Regions from separate parts of the Sporosarcina sp. CAU 1771 genome, predicted to be linked through region 1. Evidence: riboswitches for the same ligand, from Rfam matches in the RefSeq annotation. Region 1 holds a riboswitch; the other holds the start of a gene.
The links. A riboswitch is a leader RNA that binds a small molecule or an ion and turns the genes downstream of it on or off. The one in region 1 is predicted to bind S-adenosylmethionine.
Positions count from the first base shown of each region.

Region 2: another riboswitch for S-adenosylmethionine. It lies ahead of metA (homoserine O-acetyltransferase MetA); the one in region 1 lies ahead of ACXYMX_RS15885 (methionine ABC transporter ATP-binding protein).

Region 1 is NZ_JBTLRN010000035.1:8,358-22,779, forward strand. Features, by position in the region: gene ACXYMX_RS15875 (hypothetical protein) at 499-783, shown strand; gene ACXYMX_RS15880 (MBL fold metallo-hydrolase) at 1,459-2,262, shown strand; SAM riboswitch class I at 2,546-2,653, shown strand; gene ACXYMX_RS15885 (methionine ABC transporter ATP-binding protein) at 2,805-3,830, shown strand; gene ACXYMX_RS15890 (methionine ABC transporter permease) at 3,820-4,482, shown strand; gene ACXYMX_RS15895 (MetQ/NlpA family ABC transporter substrate-binding protein) at 4,527-5,387, shown strand; gene ACXYMX_RS15900 (M20 family metallopeptidase) at 5,408-6,610, shown strand; partial or broken gene ACXYMX_RS15905 (zinc-ribbon domain-containing protein) at 6,709-6,774, shown strand; gene ACXYMX_RS15910 (hypothetical protein) at 6,790-8,028, shown strand; gene ACXYMX_RS15915 (type IA DNA topoisomerase) at 8,081-10,219, opposite strand; gene ACXYMX_RS15920 (MarR family winged helix-turn-helix transcriptional regulator) at 10,364-10,783, opposite strand; gene ACXYMX_RS15925 (anthrone oxygenase family protein) at 10,850-11,554, opposite strand; gene ACXYMX_RS15930 (helix-turn-helix transcriptional regulator) at 11,778-11,984, shown strand; gene ACXYMX_RS15935 (hypothetical protein) at 11,981-12,379, shown strand; gene ACXYMX_RS15940 (ring-cleaving dioxygenase) at 12,705-13,688, shown strand; gene ACXYMX_RS15945 (ring-cleaving dioxygenase) at 13,829-14,422, shown strand, end outside.
Region 2 is NZ_JBTLRN010000007.1:100,193-106,317, forward strand. Features, by position in the region: gene ACXYMX_RS07750 (basic amino acid ABC transporter substrate-binding protein) at 1-627, opposite strand, end outside; gene ACXYMX_RS07755 (DMT family transporter) at 784-1,722, opposite strand; gene metA (homoserine O-acetyltransferase MetA) at 1,831-2,739, opposite strand; SAM riboswitch class I at 2,843-2,951, opposite strand; gene ACXYMX_RS07765 (catalase) at 3,028-5,076, opposite strand; gene ilvA (threonine ammonia-lyase IlvA) at 5,258-6,125, shown strand, end outside.

The sequences.
Region 1 (14,422 bases):
GCTTAATCGGTACACGGGGAGAAAACGTTAAAAAGCATAGTAAATAGGGACGCAATTCACACTTGAATTGATGTCCCTATTTTTTTGGGTATTTCTATGATTATGGCAAATACCGATAGGAAATTGCATTACAATTTGTAAACGAATTTCCAACGGTACATAAGTGATAATGGCCCTATAACAAAATGATAGTGAAAATTTGTTTGTTTCGAATTAATGAAACTTATCTGTTATTAAGAACGTATCAGTATTAGTGCATTGAGTTATTCGACAAACGGTCCAACCGAACATAGATAAATTGTTGCTTTCCGTTCCGGCGCACGCTTTCCGCGGGCGCTGTTCCCGTTGCAGTCGACGCCTAAACTCCAAGCAACGGAGTGTATTAAATATAAAGTGTCAATTCAACAATCTGGTCCAATTAGTTGCAATTACGGAACCATTTACCATCCCACTCCGTCTTAATTAATATGAATTTTCTGTGTGAATGGGGGTATAAATATGTGGTTAATATTAGGAATTATCGCGATAATAGCAACTTGTATAAATCTTTATATGTATGAGACAGGCAAAGATTATCAATTGGCAATGGCAATGGGATTGTCATTTACAGCACTAACACTTGTTGCCCAATACAGTATGGTGTCCAAATGGGTAAAGGTGGATGATTGGGGTGCTTTATTAGATGTAGTGCCTGGTATGGAAAGGGCCTTATGGGTTTTGACGATTATTTCGATTTTATTAAATATAACTCCTATACTTTTAGAGTTGAAAAACAAAAAATAATTATTGTGTTTATTTTTATTTGCAACTAATGGGTGCGAATGTGTCACAAGTATTTTATGCGGACACCTAGTTAATCGGAGTGGAAGCCGGCGACTCTGGGAGGATCAGCAAGACAGGTGAAACAACAGCGGGTTGGTCCACCGCTTGCCCTCCAGAACGCGTCCGGCTGCAACGCAGATTAACGAGCTTAACCCTACTCCAGATTTTGGGTGCGATTGTGTCACAAGTATTTTATGCGGACACCTAGTTAATCGGAGTACAAGACGGCGACTCTGGGAGGATCAAGCGGAACAAGTGAAACAACAGCGGGTTGGTCCACCGCCCGCCCTCCAGAACGTGTTAGGGAAAGATTGACCCTCATCTTTCGGCACTTAGGGTCTGGAACGGAAGTCAACGTTTTAGATGTTCTCCGCTCAGGTGAGATTGTTGAATAGTTAATAACGTAAATGGACCTTATGGGTCTTTTTTTCTTTATTAGTCTTTTATCAACACTATTATTTAACAGATTCTTTCTTTTTCTACTGTAAATATGGCTGCTTATCATACGCTAATTTGGCTGCATTTTTGCATTTCCTTACCACCAGACTATTTTCAATTAACTGACTATAATGGTATGGTAATATTCTAATAGAACTGGTTCAATTCATTTGACCAAAGGGGATGAAATCTGTGCTTATGGAAACAAGGTCAAGTACTGGAGAGAAGAATGGGGTTTCTTATTTAAATGGGAAAATTAAATTCCATGGCGTCGCATTAAATGTTTATAGTTTTGTAGTCGATGGTGTACTAATTGATACTGGGGCGGAGTCATTACGCGAACACTTTGAACAATTCATTGACGAGGCAGATTTTGATCAAGTTATGCTAACTCATTATCATGAAGATCATACAGGCTGCGCGGCTTACATCAAGAAAACAAAGAAAGTCCCGATATATTTAAGTGGAAAAACAATTGAACATTGTGCGCAAGAGGCAGATTATCCTTTGTACCGTCAACTTTTTTGGGGGAAAAGAAGACCATTTCAAGCACAGGAGATGCCAGAAACGTTTATCTCTAGAAATGCACAATGGGATGTTATTGATACCCCTGGTCATTCTTATGATCACAAAGCTTTATTAAATCGGGAAACAGGTCAATTGTTTACGGGGGATTTATTTGTCAACGAACAGACAAAAGTAATCTTAACCGAGGAAAGTATCCCGGCAATTATTCAATCATTAGAAAAAGTACTAACGTATGGCTTTGAAGATGTATTTTGCAACCATAGGGGACTTGTAAAAGAGGGTCGCCTTGCGCTTGAACGAAAGTTAGATAATTTATTAACTATGCAACAGGATGTGCTAAATTTGCAAAAGGAAGGGGATTCAATCGAATCAATATGCAATAAGCTATTTCCAGATAAATACCCTATTATGGAAATGTCAGAAGGAGAATGGGATACACGACACATTGTTACTTCGATATTGAATGGAAAGTAATTGGTGCCATTTGATTAATTGATTCGTTTCAAAAAATAGAAGGAATTCTCGACTCGGTGAGAAGTAGAGTTTCAGTTCGAAAAAATTAATAGAGCAAGGGTTTGACGAAAAGGCTAGTTCTATCCCAGCCTCTTTAAATGCTTGTACAAAGGGTTTCTTCTTCAAATTAGTATGCCCTTAAATAGACTGAATAATTTTACTTCTAGAAGCGGGTTGACTTATTGCTAAACTCTGACTATAGTAAATATTAATTCTTGCGACAATTAAATAGTAAAGCATCACTTTCTTATCAAGAGAGATCGAGGGATAGGCCCTATGACGTCTCGGCAACAGGTTTTTTTAAAACACTGTGCCAATTCCTACAAATGCTTCGGCATTTGGAAGATGAGAACGAGATGGTTTCTTACTTTATAGAAGCCCTCTTTTTTTCTTATCTTTGTATTGATAAGTAAAAAAAGAGGGCTTTTTCGTTCTTTTAAGAAAAGTTGATGGCTGAATCATTGTTCGCGCAGAATGAGTGTTTCATGAGGAGGTCACTTGAAATGATTGAATTTAAAAATGTCACAAAGACATTCAGCCTTGGAAAGCGTGAGGTACACGCAGTAAAGGATGTTTCATTATCAATAAAGGAAGGTGAAATTTACGGAATCATTGGATTTAGTGGGGCAGGTAAAAGTACGTTACTCCGTCTAGTAAACATGTTAGAAAGACCGACAGCTGGAACGGTACACATTAAAGACATTGACGTGAGTACGCTGTCTGCAAAGGACTTGCGGAAGCAGCGACAAAATATTGGTATGATCTTTCAAAACTTTAACTTGTTTAATTCTAGAACCGTTTCTGGAAACATTGCTTATCCTTTAAAGTTAGCCGGTTTACCCAAAAAAGAAATCCAAGAGCGTGTAACAGAACTACTGGCATTCGTCGGGTTGTCAGATAAAGCTAAAGATTATCCCGATCAATTATCCGGTGGACAAAAACAACGAGTAGGGATTGCTCGAGCACTTGCTACTTCTCCAGAAGTTCTAATCTGTGATGAGGCAACTTCGGCTCTCGATCCAGATACAACAGCTGATATTTTAAGGTTACTAAAGAAAGTAAATAAAGATTTGGGAATAACGATACTTTTAATTACCCATGAAATGCATGTGATTCAATCGATTTGCGATAACGTTGCAGTTATGGAAGAAGGAGAAGTGATTGAATCGGGTGCAGTGTTCGAAACCTTTACAAATCCACAGCATTCTACTACACAACGGTTTATCCAATCGATTCAGCAAGACTTACCATCTGAAAAACTGTTAAACGAGTGGCGATCGAAAGGCGGAACAAGACTTTACCGAATTATTTTTAAAGGAGAAATAGCGAGTGACCCGGTACTTTCTCAAGTGACTCGGAAACACGGCGTAGATTTTAATATCGTATATGGTTCGGTTCGTGAGTTGCAAGAACGTTTCTTCGGGAACCTGCTTGTTTCATTTGAAGGTGATCCGGAGGCGATAAAGAACGTATTAACAGAACTTGAAACAATTGTTGATATAAAGGAGGCCATTAAAGATGAAGGTTGATTGGTCCACATTTTGGCCTCGGATTGTAGAAGCCACAGGCGAAACAATTACGATGGTAATCGCTACACTTATTTTTGGTTCAATCATTGGAATCGCAATAGGTCTATTACTATACGTAACGAGAGAAAATCACATTTTAGAAAACAAGCGTGTTTCTCAGATTTTAAATTTATTTATAAACATCATTCGCCCAATACCATTCATAATTTTCCTAGTTGCTGTATCCCAACTAACGAGATTGGTTGTAGGTACAACAATTGGTACGGCGGCAGCAATTTTTCCGATGACGATTGTAGCAAGCTTTGTTATTGCTCGAGTCGTAGAGAACAACTTGGTGAGCATCGATCCTGGTGTTATAGAAGCCGCGCAGGCAATGGGTGCAAGTCCGTTACGCATCATATTCACTGTTTTAATACCCGAAGCTTTAGGGCCATTAATTTTAGGATTGACGTTTGTATCGGTAAGTTTGATCGACTTCTCGGCAGTTGCAGGAACAGTTGGTGGGGGCGGCCTTGGACATATTGCAATGACGTATGGTTATCAACGATTCGATGGAAGCGTCATGCTCGTCACAGTTGTCATCCTGATTGTTATGGTGCAAATTGCACAGTGGATTGGCAATACACTATCTAAAAAGGTTATGCGTCGTTAATTTAATAAACAAACAAAAAAATGACTGATAAGGGAGAAATGAAAATGAGAAAATTATTGATATTGTGTTTAACGATTGTAACGGCGGCTTTATTAACTGCTTGTGGAGGAAAAGCTAGTGGAGACACCGAGGTAATTAAAGTGAAAATAGGTGTCAATGGATCTGACGGTGCACAGTGGCCAATTCTGAAAGAAAAAGCAGCTAAAGAAGGCATTGAAATCGAGCTTATCGAATTTGCAGATTACACATTACCTAACAATGCGCTTGCACAAGGGGATGTTGACTTAAACGCTTTCCAACACTTTTCATTCTTATCTCAGTACGTAAAAGAGAGTGGCAACGAGCTTGTTCCACTTGGTTCGACTGTATTTGCTCCACTCGGCGTTTATTCTGAAAAAATTACCGACATTAATGAAATAAAAGAAGGCGATAAAATTGCGATTCCAGATGACCCTTCCAACCAAGCGCGTGCGTTACGTTTACTTGAAAGTGCTGAACTAATTACGCTATCTGACGACTTTGGATTATTCGGAGACCCAAGTAAAATTACGGCAAACCCATTAAACCTAGATATCATTCCGATGGTAGCACAACAAACACCACGCGTACTTCCTGATGTGACGGCAGCAATTATTAACAACGGAATTGCAGGGCAAGCAGGATTCTCACCTGGTGAAGATCCAATCTTTAGAGAAACCGGAGACGATGAAACCATTCACCCATATGTGAATTTAATTGCGGCAAGTGCGAAGGAAAAAGACAATGAAACATTCAAACGAATCGTTGAATTGTATCAAGAAGAAGATATTTCAAAAGCAATTGACGAAGATACAAAAGGTGGATCTTACTTAGTTAAGCTAACGCAAGAAGAAATCGATACTGTGTTTGAAAATCTAAAAAAATAATCCACTAGGGGGAAGTTAGAATGAGCATAGTTAAAGAGGCAACAAAAACAATCATCCAATCCATCGAAGAGAATCGTGAGTTGTACATTCAAACAAGTCAGGAGATTCATGCAAACCCTGAGATTGGTAATGAAGAAGTATATGCATGTGCGAAGCATGTCGCAATTCTAGAAAATGCTGGATTTGAAGTGACAACGGCAGTTGCTGGACACGAAACTTCATTTTACGCAGTGAAAGACAGTGGAAAAGAAGGTCCGACAATTGCCTATCTTGCTGAGTACGATGCCCTTCCTGGACTCGGTCATGCCTGTGGACATAACATTATCGGAACGACAAGTGTTGCAGCAGGAATTGCTCTCGCTGAAACTCTTTCAGAAACAGGCGGTCGTGTCGTTGTACTTGGAACACCTGCTGAAGAAGGCGGCCCGAATGGAAGTGCGAAGGGAAGTTTCGTTAGACACGGTTACTTAAAAGACGTCGATGCCGCAATTATGATTCACCCGGCTGGGAAAACTGCGCTAACAGGGGACACATTAGCTGTAGATCCACTCGACTTTAAATTCTACGGTAAGCCAGCTCATGCATCCGGCTCACCACATCACGGCATTAATGCTTTGGATGCAGTTATTCAATTATTCAATGGGATAAGTGCATTACGTCAGCAATTAGAGTCTGATGTACGTGTTCACGGCATTATAACGCATGGCGGCGATGCACCAAACATCATCCCTGAATATGCATCTGCTCGATTTTTCATCCGAGCAGAGTCGTGGAAGAAAACGATTGAAGTCTCCGACAAGATCCGAAAGATTGCGGAAGGGGCAGCACTCGCAACGGGCGCAACAGTTAAAATTGAGCGTTTCCAAAATGAAGTGAAAGACTTTGTTCTCAACTCTGTTTTAGATAGCGTCTTAGAAGAAGAACTTACGGCTCTTGGTGAAGTTGTTCATAAAGAGAAAAGAAAAGGCAAAGGTTCGACAGATGCAGGAAACATAAGTTATGAAGTACCAACCGCACATCCTATGATTAAAATTGGCCCAGACGATCTTATCGGACACACCGATGAATTTAGAGAAGCTTCGAAATCAGAACTAGGAAATGAAGCTCTGATTACTGGAGCAAAAGCACTTGCGTCAACAGGATATCGTTTGTTAACAGATTCTGAATTGCTCCATCGTGTGAAAAAAGAGTTTGAAAGTTCGTTAGCTGCGAAGAGTAAATAACAATAGAAATAAAAGTAGTATAGATCAGAAAATGATCTATACTACTTTTATTTTGGTATCATAAGATAGGAACTAACGTGATAAAGGGGATTAAGTACATGGCTTATTGTAGGAAGTGTGGCAATGAACTGCAAGAACAGGACTTATTTTGTGAAAAGTGTGGAGCGCCCCAAAGTGATATGAAAAGGAAAACGCAATCGAGCTGGAAAAAGCCTGTAGGAATTATGTGGATAATATTACTCGTGCTTATGGTGATTGCTACGAGTGTATATTTTTTAAACAAAAGGTCTGCAGCACCACTAGTAGAAGTGAATCCAGATACGGAGATTGACAGTGAAGAAGACGAACGTACAGATGGTTTAGAAACCGTTGAAGATGAAAAAGAAACAAAGCCAATCGCTGAGTTGAAAGCCAATGCCCTTTATTCGACAAATGTGGTGGATGGAACGAATCATGCGGTTGCTTACCTTTTTCCGATAGATGGAGTAGAAACAACTTTGTCTTCCAACTTTTTTGAAGGTAAAGAAGGCGATAGATTGTATGCCGGTAAAGTGGCTATTTACTTAGTAGAAGAAAACGGAGATACCGGTGTTTTACAAGGTCAGTTTGAGGTAGAAGACGCCTTGAATCTGGAACGAGAACCTTTTCAACTTTATTCATTCAATGAACAGTCACTTGTAGGTGCATTTAGTTCGCAAACGGAACATAATAACGTACTTGCCCTATGGCATTATTCAAACGGTGAAATGAAAGAAGTGCTGTTTGATAAAAATAAAACGGTGGCGATTTCGACAAAGACGTTGAAATTTATTGATGAAGACTATATGCAAGCATATCTCTATGTGAAGAGTGAAGAAACAGGTTGGCATTTTACAACGTGGAAATGGGATTCTTCAACCTCTATGTTTACGGAATATGATAGTACCAGACATACAGATGCGGAAGAATACGGCTGGACATTGGGTGAAATGGTTGCGAACAATTGGGAAGAGATGGATTACGATTATGTTTCGTTTCCACATCTAACTTTGCCTGACGACTTGAAAGCATTAATTGAAAAAGGCATGCTTTTGGATAATAATGTGTATATAGGTAAGCCGATTGATGAGATGCTAAACGAGTACCCAGATCATACCGGAGACGATTATTTCAATGGTGGTTATTATTATATGTATCCAAATGGAATGACGATTTTCTTCGATGAGGCCATAGGGGAAATTAATAGCATTAGTCTAAACGGACAAAACTTTTTAAATGATCTTACATCTGTTCAGAAAATGCTTGGTACACCAACAGAAGAGGGCTACGACGAGATGGAAGATATAGACTATCAACTTTATAAGATAGGGCCTTACGATGTTTATGTATACGTAACGCATACTGGTGAATTCTCTCATATATGGTTAAGGGGAGACTAAGCACTTTTTGTTGAATAAAAAACCCCGTTCTACACTTAAGTAGAAGGGGGTTTTACGCATTTGCATTCGCAAAGTCTAAGGAAAGTTTTTGTCCTTCAAGCTTTAGTTTTGCGTCAAACTTACTGCCATTCGCTGCAGTAAAGCCTTTGATAATGTTTGTATGGCCTTGTGTACACAGCAGTTTCACTTGGCTTGATGTAAGTTTCTTTTTAAGAAAGATACCTGGAAAAGTTTGCTTGCACCCTTCTTTGTAGGCGGAACACCCATAAAATCCTTTGCGGGCAACAATCTTTCCTTTGCCGCAAGTGGGACAAGGGGCAACTTCTTCAATTTTATACTTCGTTTTTGAAGTAGAAGGAATGTGCTTCACTTGAAATGTAGCGGTTTCAATTTGACGGGGAACGCTTTGAATTAACGAGTCAATAAACTTTGCGATATTGGTTAGGAAATGCTCACTTGCGCCTTCGCCATTTCCTATTTTTCGTAAATAGGTTTCCCATTTGGCAGTCATGGAAGGACTAGCAAGGAGACTACCTTCAATGGCTTCGCATAAAATACGCCCTTTATCCGTAAGAACGACAATGTTTTTTGTCACTTGGATGTACCCATGCTTTTTAACGGTTTCGATAATATTGCTTCGAGTTGCTTCGGTTCCAAGTCCCTCGATTTCCTTTAAGATTTCTGTTTCCTCAAGATCCTCAACAAATTTCCCACACGTTTTCATTAATGTAATGAGCTGACCTTCTGTGAACGGTTTTGGAGGCGTTGTTTTGCCTTCGTGAATACTTATTTTACTTGCGACCGCTTCATTTTGCCGAAGTGTGGGCACACGCTCCTCTTGTTCTTTTGAATTGCTTGGAAAGAGTTCCTTCCACCCGATGCTTTTCTCTGTTTTTCCGGTTGTGAAAAAAGGAAGCTGATTGACCTCTGTCGTTACTTTCGTTTCAGTGTACAAATAATCAGTGTGAAACATCGAAAGCGTCGTTCGAACAACTTCTTCGTACAATTTACGCTGATCAGGCGCTAATTTTGAAAGGGCAGCCTCTGTTGGAATCTTTTTCGTAGGAATAATCGCGTAATGTTCCTGAACTTTTGCGTTGTCTACATACCTTTTTTTAGGTTGTCGAGAGGGTACAGCGAATGGCTGTTTGATTAATTGCTGGTAGCCTTCTAATTGATCGGCCAGATAGGCAAATTCGCTTGTAGTAATATGACGTGAATCAGTTCTTGGATAGGACACGAGCTTTTTTTCATACAGAGCTTGCATGGTCTTTAACACATTTGCGGGACTCATTTTCCATCTACGGTTTGCCGTCGCTTGTAAGGAGGATAACGAGTGCAGTTGAGGCGGAGGAATTCGCTTATCCTTTTGTTGAACGGACGTCACTATACCAGGTGAGTTAGGTTGAATCGCGTGTTTCTTAAGTAAAGCAACCAGTTCTTCCCGTGTTTTCATCCGTGCTTTCGCCTTTCCCTTATAACCCCCATTTTCAGCCGTGAAAAATGCATCGGCTTCAAAGAAAGGTTCGGAAACAAACGCTTCGATCTCTTTTTGGCGTTCATAAATAAGGTAAACGGTAGGTGACTGAACCCTTCCAATTGGAAAGACTTGCTCGTAGCCTTTTGCTTTAAGTAACAGCGTGTACAGGCGGGAACCGTTCATACCGACAAGCCAATCACTAATTTGGCGGGACTTGGCTTCTTCATAGAGCAGCAGATCTTTTTCGTTGTCCTGTAAGTTCATAAATCCATTTCGTATTTCATCGATTTCTAAGGAATTAATCCAAAGTCGTTTAATTGTTTTGTTTCGTGCTCCAGTTTGATTGAAAATACTATAAAAAATATTGGATCCTTCTCGGTCGATATCGCATGCATTAATGACGACATCTGCTTCAAGAATTAACTTCTTTACGACTTGAAACTGAGGATACTTTCCTTTCGCAACTTGAAACTCATAGCGTTCCGGAAGAATTGGTAAACTCCCGAGTGACCATCGATTCCACCGTGCATCGTACGCTTTTGGTTCTTTTAATTCAACGAGATGTCCAATGCCCCAAGTGATTGTTGCCCCTTGAGGAAATAGTTTACTATTCGCCAATTCAATATGGGTTTTGTGGCGACTTTTGACAGTAAACGCTTCGGCGTATGCTTTTGCTTGGGATGGTTTTTCTGCAAAAATGACTGTTTTCATAACAACACCTCTTTGGCTTCATTGATAGAAGCGCTAGTTCTGTTAGTATCTCATAAAATGAAGGAGTTTACGAAAATATTCTTGAAAGTAATTATGAAAGCAATACTTTTTTGCAGGATATGAACTTATGGAGCAGATAAGATACTAGTAATCTGTATCGTATAGTTTATTTAACAAGGTTTGTAGGTGTTGGAGCTCTTTTTCACTTAAGTTATTTGTAACGAATTGATGAGCGTCTTTAACTATGGGCAGGACAATCTTTTTTATCTCAGTACCTTTTTCTGTTAACTTAAGGTAACTTGAACGCTTATCTTGAGCATTAAAAGTCTTCTTTACAAGCCCTTTTCTCTCCATTGACTGTATCATTCTTACGACAGTCGTTTGATCTTTATCAATGGCTTCTGCTAACTCTTTTTGTGTTGTACCGTTTTGATGGCAAAGAATACTAATAATACTCCATTGCTCTGGGGTAACACCATAAGGCTTCAATCTCTTGGTAAAGTAATTGGTCATTTTCACATCAGTCCGATGAATAAGATACCCTGTCAAATTGTTTAAATTCATGTAATCACCCCTGTTTAATCTGCCAATTAATAGTCTGTAAATTAGAGGATTATCGCAATACGGTTACTAAATGAGCAGCGCTACTACTAGTGCGGACGCACTCAATATGCACGTTAAGGTACGTAAGTGGTTCAGCAACGTCCAACGGGATTCAAACCGGACTCTAAGTTCATGCCATCCAGAATCGCTTTCAGGTAGTTCTGCAGAGATAATTTCCTTATTCAATGGAAGGTTTCCTAAGAAAGTGATAAGTAAAGTAGCTACATAAAAGATCAACGCGATGGAGCCAATAACAAATTTTTCAAATTGCTGTAAGAAAACCGCCAATACAAAAAAACCGATTTGCGTGAGTAGAGCACCATTTGAAATGATGAGAAAAATCGGATTGGCTACTGAAGAGGTCAAGTGTCTAATGGAAAGAACGAAGGTACGATCATCTGATTTACGTAGACCGGGCATGACTGAATTGGCGTACGCAAAGACGGTACCAGCAACGATACTTGTTGTTAATACAGCGAGACCTATTAATACCTTAAAGAAGGATGACCAAACACCTTTATTTTCTAAATCCTCTTTGCTATTTACTCCTTCACTGAAAGCATTGGCTATTCGTGTAGTCTTTTCAGGTACACTGATTTGTTTTGAAAAGCTAGCATCAACACTGGCATAGGGTACGTTTTCCGAAGTAGCAAGAGCTGGTGATGGAATTAGCAATACGGAAAGAATAACTAATATAAAGGCTGCGCGAAGTACTGTATAGAATCCATTCATGTGTTTTCATTTCTCCTTTATAATGTGTATGCCATGGCATGTACATTATAAAGTTACATGTCACATGTCAACAATCCAACGCTATCTTATAAATCCTAAAGGTTCACGAGATCAATTATTTTGTAGTCTTGTGTCAAACATGTTTGACAATCGAAATAATAATATCTATACTTAAGGTGTAAAAGATGTTTTACACATGAATTGCGATAAAGGCGGCGATTGAATGCGCAATACGATTAAACAATATCGGGAAAATGAAGGAATTTCACAAGGAAAGCTAGCTGATTTATGTGGAGTTAGTCGGCAGACAATTAATGCAATTGAAAACGACAAGTACGATCCAAGCTTACAATTGGCTTTTGATTTAGCGAGAACCCTGGGCGTCCGGGTAGATGAATTGTTTTTAGATGAAAGGAGTAGTGAAGAATGACCGTTGTAAAAAAGGTAAGTATCTTTTGTTCTTTGGTGTTAATAATTGCAATCGGCGGTTTTGGACTATACGAGTGGTTTGCAAAAGGTGTAGTTAATGCTTCAACGTTATTCTTTGTAGCTTTGGGTATTTCATTTTTCTTTCAATCCATTACATGGGGTGAGATGGAGGGCAAGCATGAGGGAGATAAAGATGAAATGGAGAAGCATATTACATTATTGAGTTCCAAAGTTAGTTACTTTGTGTTGCTCTTCCTTATGTTCATCGTGTTAGTCGTTTCAGAAAAAGTTTTTGCACTCAATGATATAAAAAATATTCCTCTCGTACTTGTCATTAGTTTAGCAGTGATAACGCTTCCTATTACAGAATACGTTGTAGCTAAAAAATATCGGTAGCATGTTTTTAAATCTTCATATCTTACGAGGAAATTTTAGGGATTGAAGCAGGAAGAACACTTTTAGTTAGTAATCTTTCTTCTTCAATCATATTTGTTGGAATCCGGGGTGTTGACAAGTGAAAGAGATCTATGTTATATTTATCTCGATTTAGAGATAAATTAATTGGTGGTAAATTAAGAAGCCATACCAATTAAACATACCAAAAAGAAAAATGTACAATCTACTTCACTTTCAAATCAATTCAAGATAATATATTTTTTTGTTTCAATTTATCTCGAATTAGTTATATATTAATTAATTATAATCATTAGGAGGAACTATAATGAATCATTTAAAAGGAATTCACCATGTAACAGCGATAACGAGCAGTGCAGAAAAGAACTATGAGTTTTTCACATATGTATTGGGTATGCGTCTTGTAAAGAAAACAGTGAACCAGGATGATATTCAAACGTATCACTTATTTTTCGCGGACGATAAAGGATCTGCCGGTACGGATATGACGTTTTTCGATTTCCCAGGCATTCCAAAAGGAACACATGGCACAAATGAAGTTTACAAAACAGCTTTCCGAGTTCCGACAGATGCGGCATTGGAATACTGGTTGAAGCGATTTGATAAATATGAAGTGAAGAATGAAGGAATTAAAGAGGTCTTTGGTAAGAAAACCATTTCTTTTGTAGATTTTGACGATCAACAGTATATGTTGATTTCAGATGAGCATAACAAAGGGATTGAATCAGGAACTCCTTGGCAGAATGGCCCAGTGCCACTGGAGTTTGCCATCACAGGACTCGGACCGGTTCATATTCGCGTAGCGGATTTTGATAATTTCAAGAAAGTGTTGGAACAAGCAATGTTAATGCGTGAAATTACGGCTGAAGGTTCATTCCACTTATTTGAAATGGGTGAAGGCGGAAACGGTGCGCAAGTAATTGTAGAACACAATATTCTTTTACCAGCTGGTCGCCAAGGATATGGTACAGTGCATCACGCGGCTTTCCGCGTAGAAGATGAAAAAGTTTTACGTGAGTGGATCGAACATATGGAAGCGATTGGTTTCAACACTTCCGGTTATGTAGATCGTTTCTTCTTTGAATCTTTATATGCACGCGTTGCACCAGGCGTCCTGTTTGAGTGGGCAACGGATGGTCCAGGATTCATGGGAGACGAACCGTATGAAACGGTCGGAGAAATTCTTTCATTACCACCATTCCTAGAAGGACAACGAACACACATTGAATCAGTTGTCCGACCAATTGATACTGTACGTAGCACGCTTACAATTGAAAAAGAATATTTGTAATCCGAAACGATAGATGAAAAAAGAATTTGTTTGAAAAAAGCGGTTGAAGGAAATAACAAGGACAAAATCAAATATAGAAATTAGTTTAGGCTCAACACGGATATAAACCACACAATAATTAGAGTAGGAGTGAAAATCAAATGACGAAGAAAACGATGGGGATTCATCACATCACAGCAATTGTCGGTCATCCACAAGAGAACGTAGATTTTTATGCAGGTGTATTAGGCTTACGTTTAGTAAAAAAGACTGTAAACTTTGATGATCCAAGTACGTATCATTTATATTTCGGGGATGAAGGCGGAAAACCCGGAACAATTATTACGTTTTTTCCATGGGCGAATGCACGTCAAGGAAAAATTGGCGATGGTCAAGTAGGAGTAACCTCATATGTTGTTCCTGTTGGCGCTATGGCATTTTGGGAGAAGAGATTAGAGAAGTTCAGTGTTTCATTCAAGAAAGCAGAACGTTTTGGTGAACGCTACTTGGAGTTTGATGATCCACACGGACTTCATTTAGAGATTGTTGAAAGAGAAGAAGGCGAACTGAATACAAGAAGTTTTGGAGGAGTTACGCCGGATGTAGCCATTAAAGGTTTTGGAGGCGCAACACTTTTATCAAAACAACCAGAAAAAACAGCTAATCTATTAGAAAAAGTAATGGGATTAGAGCGAATCGGAAAAGAGGGAGATATAATCCGTTTCCGTTCTTCGAGTGATATAGGTAATATAATT
Region 2 (6,125 bases), on a different contig from region 1:
AGGATTTTGATTTTTATATTCAATAACTACAGCATTATCTCCCACAGATGCGTCCGCATTCCCGTTAATCATTTCGGTGATTGCTAACGGCATTGTTTCAGCTGCAAGAATCTTAGTACTAGTATCACCCAAAAGTCCCTGCGTTACGATATGACCTGTTGTGTTGATTTGAACAGCAACACGTAAGTCTTTTAAATCTTGGAAGTTGGTAACTGTAGATTCTTCAGGAACAAGAATTAATTGGTTAGCAATAAAGTATGGATCGGTGAAATCATAGGACTTCTGACGATCCTTTGTTATTGTAATCGAAGAAACTGCAAAATCTACTTCACCACTGTCAACTGCAGGAAATAAAGGTTCCCATCCGTAGTTTTTGTATTCTACTTCAATGCCTAATTCTTCGGCAATTGCATTAACAATATCGATATCGATTCCTACAATATTCCCTTTTTCATCCATTGACTCCATTGGTGCGTAAGTTGCGTCTGTTCCAACAATTAGCTTTTTCTTACCCGTATCACCACCGGTAGACCCAGTGTCTTCCGACTTAGTTCCACAAGCAGCCAATAACAATCCTAAGCTAAGTACAAAAATCAACATTGTAAATAAACGTATTCTTCTTTTCAATGAAATCCCCCCTAAATGTAATAAGTTATTTGTAATTACGGAATATTCTAAAATTCCGCGTAATTGTATTAATTATATATGAATAAGTACTTCTATACAATAGCTATATTGAATACTACTTCCTAGACCAATTCAAAAAAGTCTAGCTCTATTTTGCTAGACTTCTTCCTTATAAAGTATTTTCTTCTGTTTACTAAGTGATAAAATCAAAATTGTAGATAATATACATGCCGTTCCAATCCACTCAATTATTCCAAATGCAACTTGTAGCCAAACAACTGCTAAGAATGCTGCAGAAAGCGGTTCTACACAAGCAAGTAAACTTGCCTCGGCAGCCTTTATATGTTTTAAACTTTCCAAAAAGAAAAAGAAAGCTATGAGCGTTCCGAAAATAATAATAAACACCACTGCACTGAATGACTGCATGTCCCATTGGCCTTCAAACTTCCAGGGTGGATGTACAAAACTAAACGCAATCCCCCCCACCAACATGCCCCAACCTACAACAATACCTGAACCCCATCTTGCAAGAAGTTGTAAAGGATGCAATGTATAAAAGGCGAGTGAGAATGCAGAAGCAATCCCCCAAAATAAAGCTAGTTTTGATATTGACAAACTATAAATGCTGCCTTTTGTAACGAGTAAGAAAGTACCAATTAACGCCAATACAACCGCGAAAACCTCAATTTTAGAAGGCAACTTCTTAATTCGTATTGCTGAATAACATACAATCAGAACAGGCGCTAAGTATTGAAGAATTGTAGCAGTTGCTGCATTTGAATGTTGAATCGCTGCAAAAAAAGTATATTGCACCGTTAACATGCCAAATATACTAAATAAAACCATACTGAAAGCATCGTGCTTATGCTTCCACACATCCCAAATCCTTTTCTCTCCTCTAGCCCGCGTAATCACTAACATGACTACTCCAGCTATAAGTAACCGACTGACAACTAACCATTCAGAGCTAAATTCCTTTTTCTCAAAAAGAAACTGAGCCACCGTACCAGAAACTCCCCACATTACAGCTGCAATTAATACCAATATAATTCCAGTCATTCGTTTAGGGATATTTCCTTTAAATTCTTGTTGCATCTAAACTTCCCTCTCAATTGCATCCGTATTTCTTTGTATAGTCAAAAATTATGATTCGAATACAGAGTTTACTTTGCCGGTATCAAAAACTTCTATACAAAGATTATATTAGCTCCATTCATATGGAGTTTCTTGATAAACATAATAATTTAGCCAGTTAGAAAATAGCAGATGCGTATGTGATCGCCATGTATTCATAGGCTCTTTAGTCGAATCGTCATTCGGAAAGTAATTTTCAGGCAAGTCTACTTCGACACCTTTATTCATATCACGTGAATATTCTTCACCGAGTGTTCCTGCATCGTATTCAAAATGTCCCGTAATCATTATATGCTTCGCGTCATTTGACAAAATAATAAATGCTCCAGCATCTTCAGAGACGGCAAGCAGTGTTAAACGTGGATCATTCTCTATTTCTTTAATCGAAACAGATGTATAGCGAGAATGCGGTGCATTAAATTCATCATTAAATCCCCGAACAAGTTCAACGGTCGGGTCGAAAACTCTATGGTTGAAAACACCAAAGCATTTCTTAGGTAAATCATGCTTCCCAATTCCATAATGATGATACAACGCAGCTTGTGCACCCCAACAAATATGTAATATAGAAGTGACATTGGTCGTGGTCCAATCCATTATACCTTGTAGTTCTCCCCAATAATTCACGTCTTCAAATTGTAAATGTTCAATCGGTGCACCCGTAATTATCATTCCGTCAAAACGCTGATGTTTAATTTCATCAAATGTGTTATAAAAGTTATCCAAATGGGATTTACTTACATTTTTTGATTCATGGGTTGCCATATTTAAAAAAGTGACATTTACTTGTAACGGAGTGTTTCCAAGCAACCTTAGAAGCTGTAATTCCGTTCTTTCCTTTTCAGGCATTAGATTTAAAATAATAATATTCAGCGGACGGATATCTTGAGCAGTTGCACGCTCTTGATCCATCACAAATATTTTCTCTGCTTTTAACAGTTCGCTAGCTGGTAATTGTTTTGGGATATTAATCGGCATTGTATCTCTTCCTTTCTTTACTGGAAAAATGATGAATAATAATAATATTAAAAATCCTCTTTTCTAATGATGAAAGAAAAGAGGATTGAGTGTAAGTTCTCATTTCTTATCTCTCAAGATAAAGAATCTTGGTGGAGGTAGCACCTTCCTGATAAACTCAGAGGTTGCTGAAGCTTCAATGGGCCATATCCCTTAGCTTCTCTTGATAAGAGCTATTCAATTTTGAATTAATTATACTACTCTTAAATATAATGTCAATTAGATAGAGTCTTTACCTTTCTAGGCGTGTCAATAAATATCTCGATTCCAAAATCGTTGCTGAGCAATGGCGTTCACCATCTGCGTACCGAAATTGGCGTCATTTTTAGTTAGAATGATGCCCGGCCCTTCTTCTGCCTGGGACTTTTCAAGATATTGCATACCACTCGTTGCAAATCCAATCGGTTTATAATGCTTAAATGCTTCATTAATATAATAAGTAATATCTCTCGAAAACTTCATTGGATTACTAGATTTTCCACCTACAACATAAAGTGAATCGAATAGGACTGGATCTGTTGTAAGAAACGTTTCGTTTACCACAACTTGATAATTATCAGTACTTCTAATGGTTCCTAGTCTTTCGCCCACTATTTTGACAACAACTCCTGCGTTTAAAAATGTTTGAACAGCATCCAACACTTCGGCGCCGTTAAACCCATTACCAATCAACACAGCTACCGTTAATGTGTTCGGAAGGCTAATCGTATCAGATTGACTAAGTGCTGGCGAGGAGGCAGTTACTAACGACTGTGGCTCTGTCGGTCGTTGTACACCAACTTCCTTTGCGACAGTAATTGCCATGCGTTGGTCTATCCGTGCTAACATATCCACAACTTGTTGTTTAACCGATTGACTAGTTACTTTACCAACCTCAAAAGTGAATGCTGAGACAATATGCTCTTTTTCAGGAGGTGACATACTATTCCAGAATAGGCGGGCTTGCGAAAAAAAGTCTTTGAACGACTCACTTCGCTGCTGAATTACACGCCCCTCTACTTTTTCCTGGTAGTGGACAAAGCCACCTTCTTTCGCACTTGATGTAGCAGGAGTATTATTTGCTAATGAATTTTTATGATAGCTTACTTGACCTACATCAATCCTTTGTCTTCCGTATCCATTGCGTTGATTGTTATGAATCGGACACACTGCCCGATTAATTGGAATTTCAGTAAAATTGGGGCCACCTAGCCTTATAAGTTGTGTATCTAAATAGGAAAACAATCTTCCTTGAAGCAATGGGTCATTTGTGAAATCAATTCCCGGAACAATATTTCCTGGATGGAAAGCCACTTGCTCTGTTTCCGCAAAAACATTATCAACATTTCGATTTAATGTCATTTTACCAATTATTTTTACAGGGACAATCTCTTCGGGCCAAAGTTTTGTTGCGTCAAGCACATCAAAATCGAACATAAACTCATCTGCTTCTTCAATCATTTGAACGCCTAATTCCCATACAGGAAAGTTTCCATTTTCTATTGAATTCCATAAATCCCGTCGCTGGAAGTCCGGATCTTTCCCTGAAACTTTCTGTGCTTCATCCCAAACTAACGAATGCACCCCCAGTGTAGGCTTCCAATGAAACTTAACAAATCTTGCTTTGCCCTCTTTATTCACAAAGCGAAACGTGTGTACACCAAAACCATCCATCATCCGCCAACTTCTCGGAATTGAGCGGTCCGACATAAGCCACATGATCATATGCGCTGATTCTTGATTGTTGGCGATAAAATCCCAGAATGTATCATGAGCAGATGATGCTTGTGGAATTTCATTATTTGGTTCAGGTTGAATTGCATGGACTAAATCAGGAAATTTTAAAGCGTCCTGGATGAAGAAAACAGGTATATTATTTCCGACTAAATCATAATTCCCTTCCTCTGTATAAAACTTTACCGCAAATCCTCGAACATCTCGCACAGTGTCAGCCGAACCCCTACTTCCAACAACGTTTGAAAATCTTGTGAAAAGCGGAATCTTAGTACCTGGCTTTTGTAAGAATTTTGCTGTCGTATATTCACTCATTGATTCATACAACTCAAATTCCCCATGGGCTGCGTATCCCCTTGCATGTACAACCCGCTCCGGAATGCGTTCATGATCGAAATGTGTAATTTTCTCTCGGAAATAAAAATCCTCTATAAGTGTTGGTCCACGAAGACCTGCAGTTAAGGATTGCTCGTCATTCGAAACACGTAGTCCTTGATTTGTAGTTAGTCTCGTTCCATCATTGTTCACTCTGAATTTCTCTAATTGTTCATTCTTACTGTTTTCATTTATTGAAGAACTCTCCATGCTATCCCCTTCCAGCTAATTAATTGGGCCACAATATATACCATCCCCATTATCTATATGCTCACATCTATAAGAATGAAACTTTATTTTATTGAAAAATTGTGTATAATATTCACATACTTCACTCCATTCATGTTATAATCACAGGATATTTAATTAATTCGAAAGAAGTGGATAAGTAATGAAATTAAAAAACAACGAACCGAAAACGTTACATATTGAAGATATCCTAATCGCTTATCAACTTTTAAAAGATATCGTCGTGCATACACCTTTACAAAGGAACGAGCGCCTATCTGAAAAATATGACTGTCATGTGTATATAAAAAGGGAAGATTTACAACATGTTCGCTCATTTAAATTAAGAGGTGCTTACTATAAAATAAAAACGATTGAGGCACAAGCACGTGAAAAAGGAATCGTCTGCGCAAGTGCTGGAAACCATGCACAAGGTGTTGCCTATGCCTGTGCGCATTTAGGCATCGATGGTAAGATTTTCATGCCGCTAACTACACCAAAACAAAAAATTGACCAAGTTAAAATGTTTGGCCGTTCCAATGTAGAAATAATATTAACTGGTGATACATTTGACGATACTTCTGTTCGTGCAATTGAATTCGCTAAAATGGAAGATCGACTTTTCATTCATCCCTTTGATGATTTAGATATCATTGCTGGTCAAGGAACTGTTGCAATCGAAATCATGAATGACATAGAAGAATCTATAGATTATGTCTTTTCAAGCATTGGCGGAGGAGGACTTGCATCTGGGTTATCAACTTACATCAAAAACGTTTCTCCTCATACGCGTATGATAGGTGTAGAACCTGCTGGTGCCGCAAGTATGAAAGCTGCTTTCGAAAACGAGGGTGTCATATACTTAGATTCAATTGATAAGTTTGTGGATGGGGCTGCTGTTGGCTGCTCAGGTCAAATCACATATGAAATTTGCCGTAAATACCTTGATGATATTGTAGTTGTACCTGAAGGCAAAGTGTGTACGACTATTTTAGACTTATATAACCAACATGCTATTATTGCTGAACCTG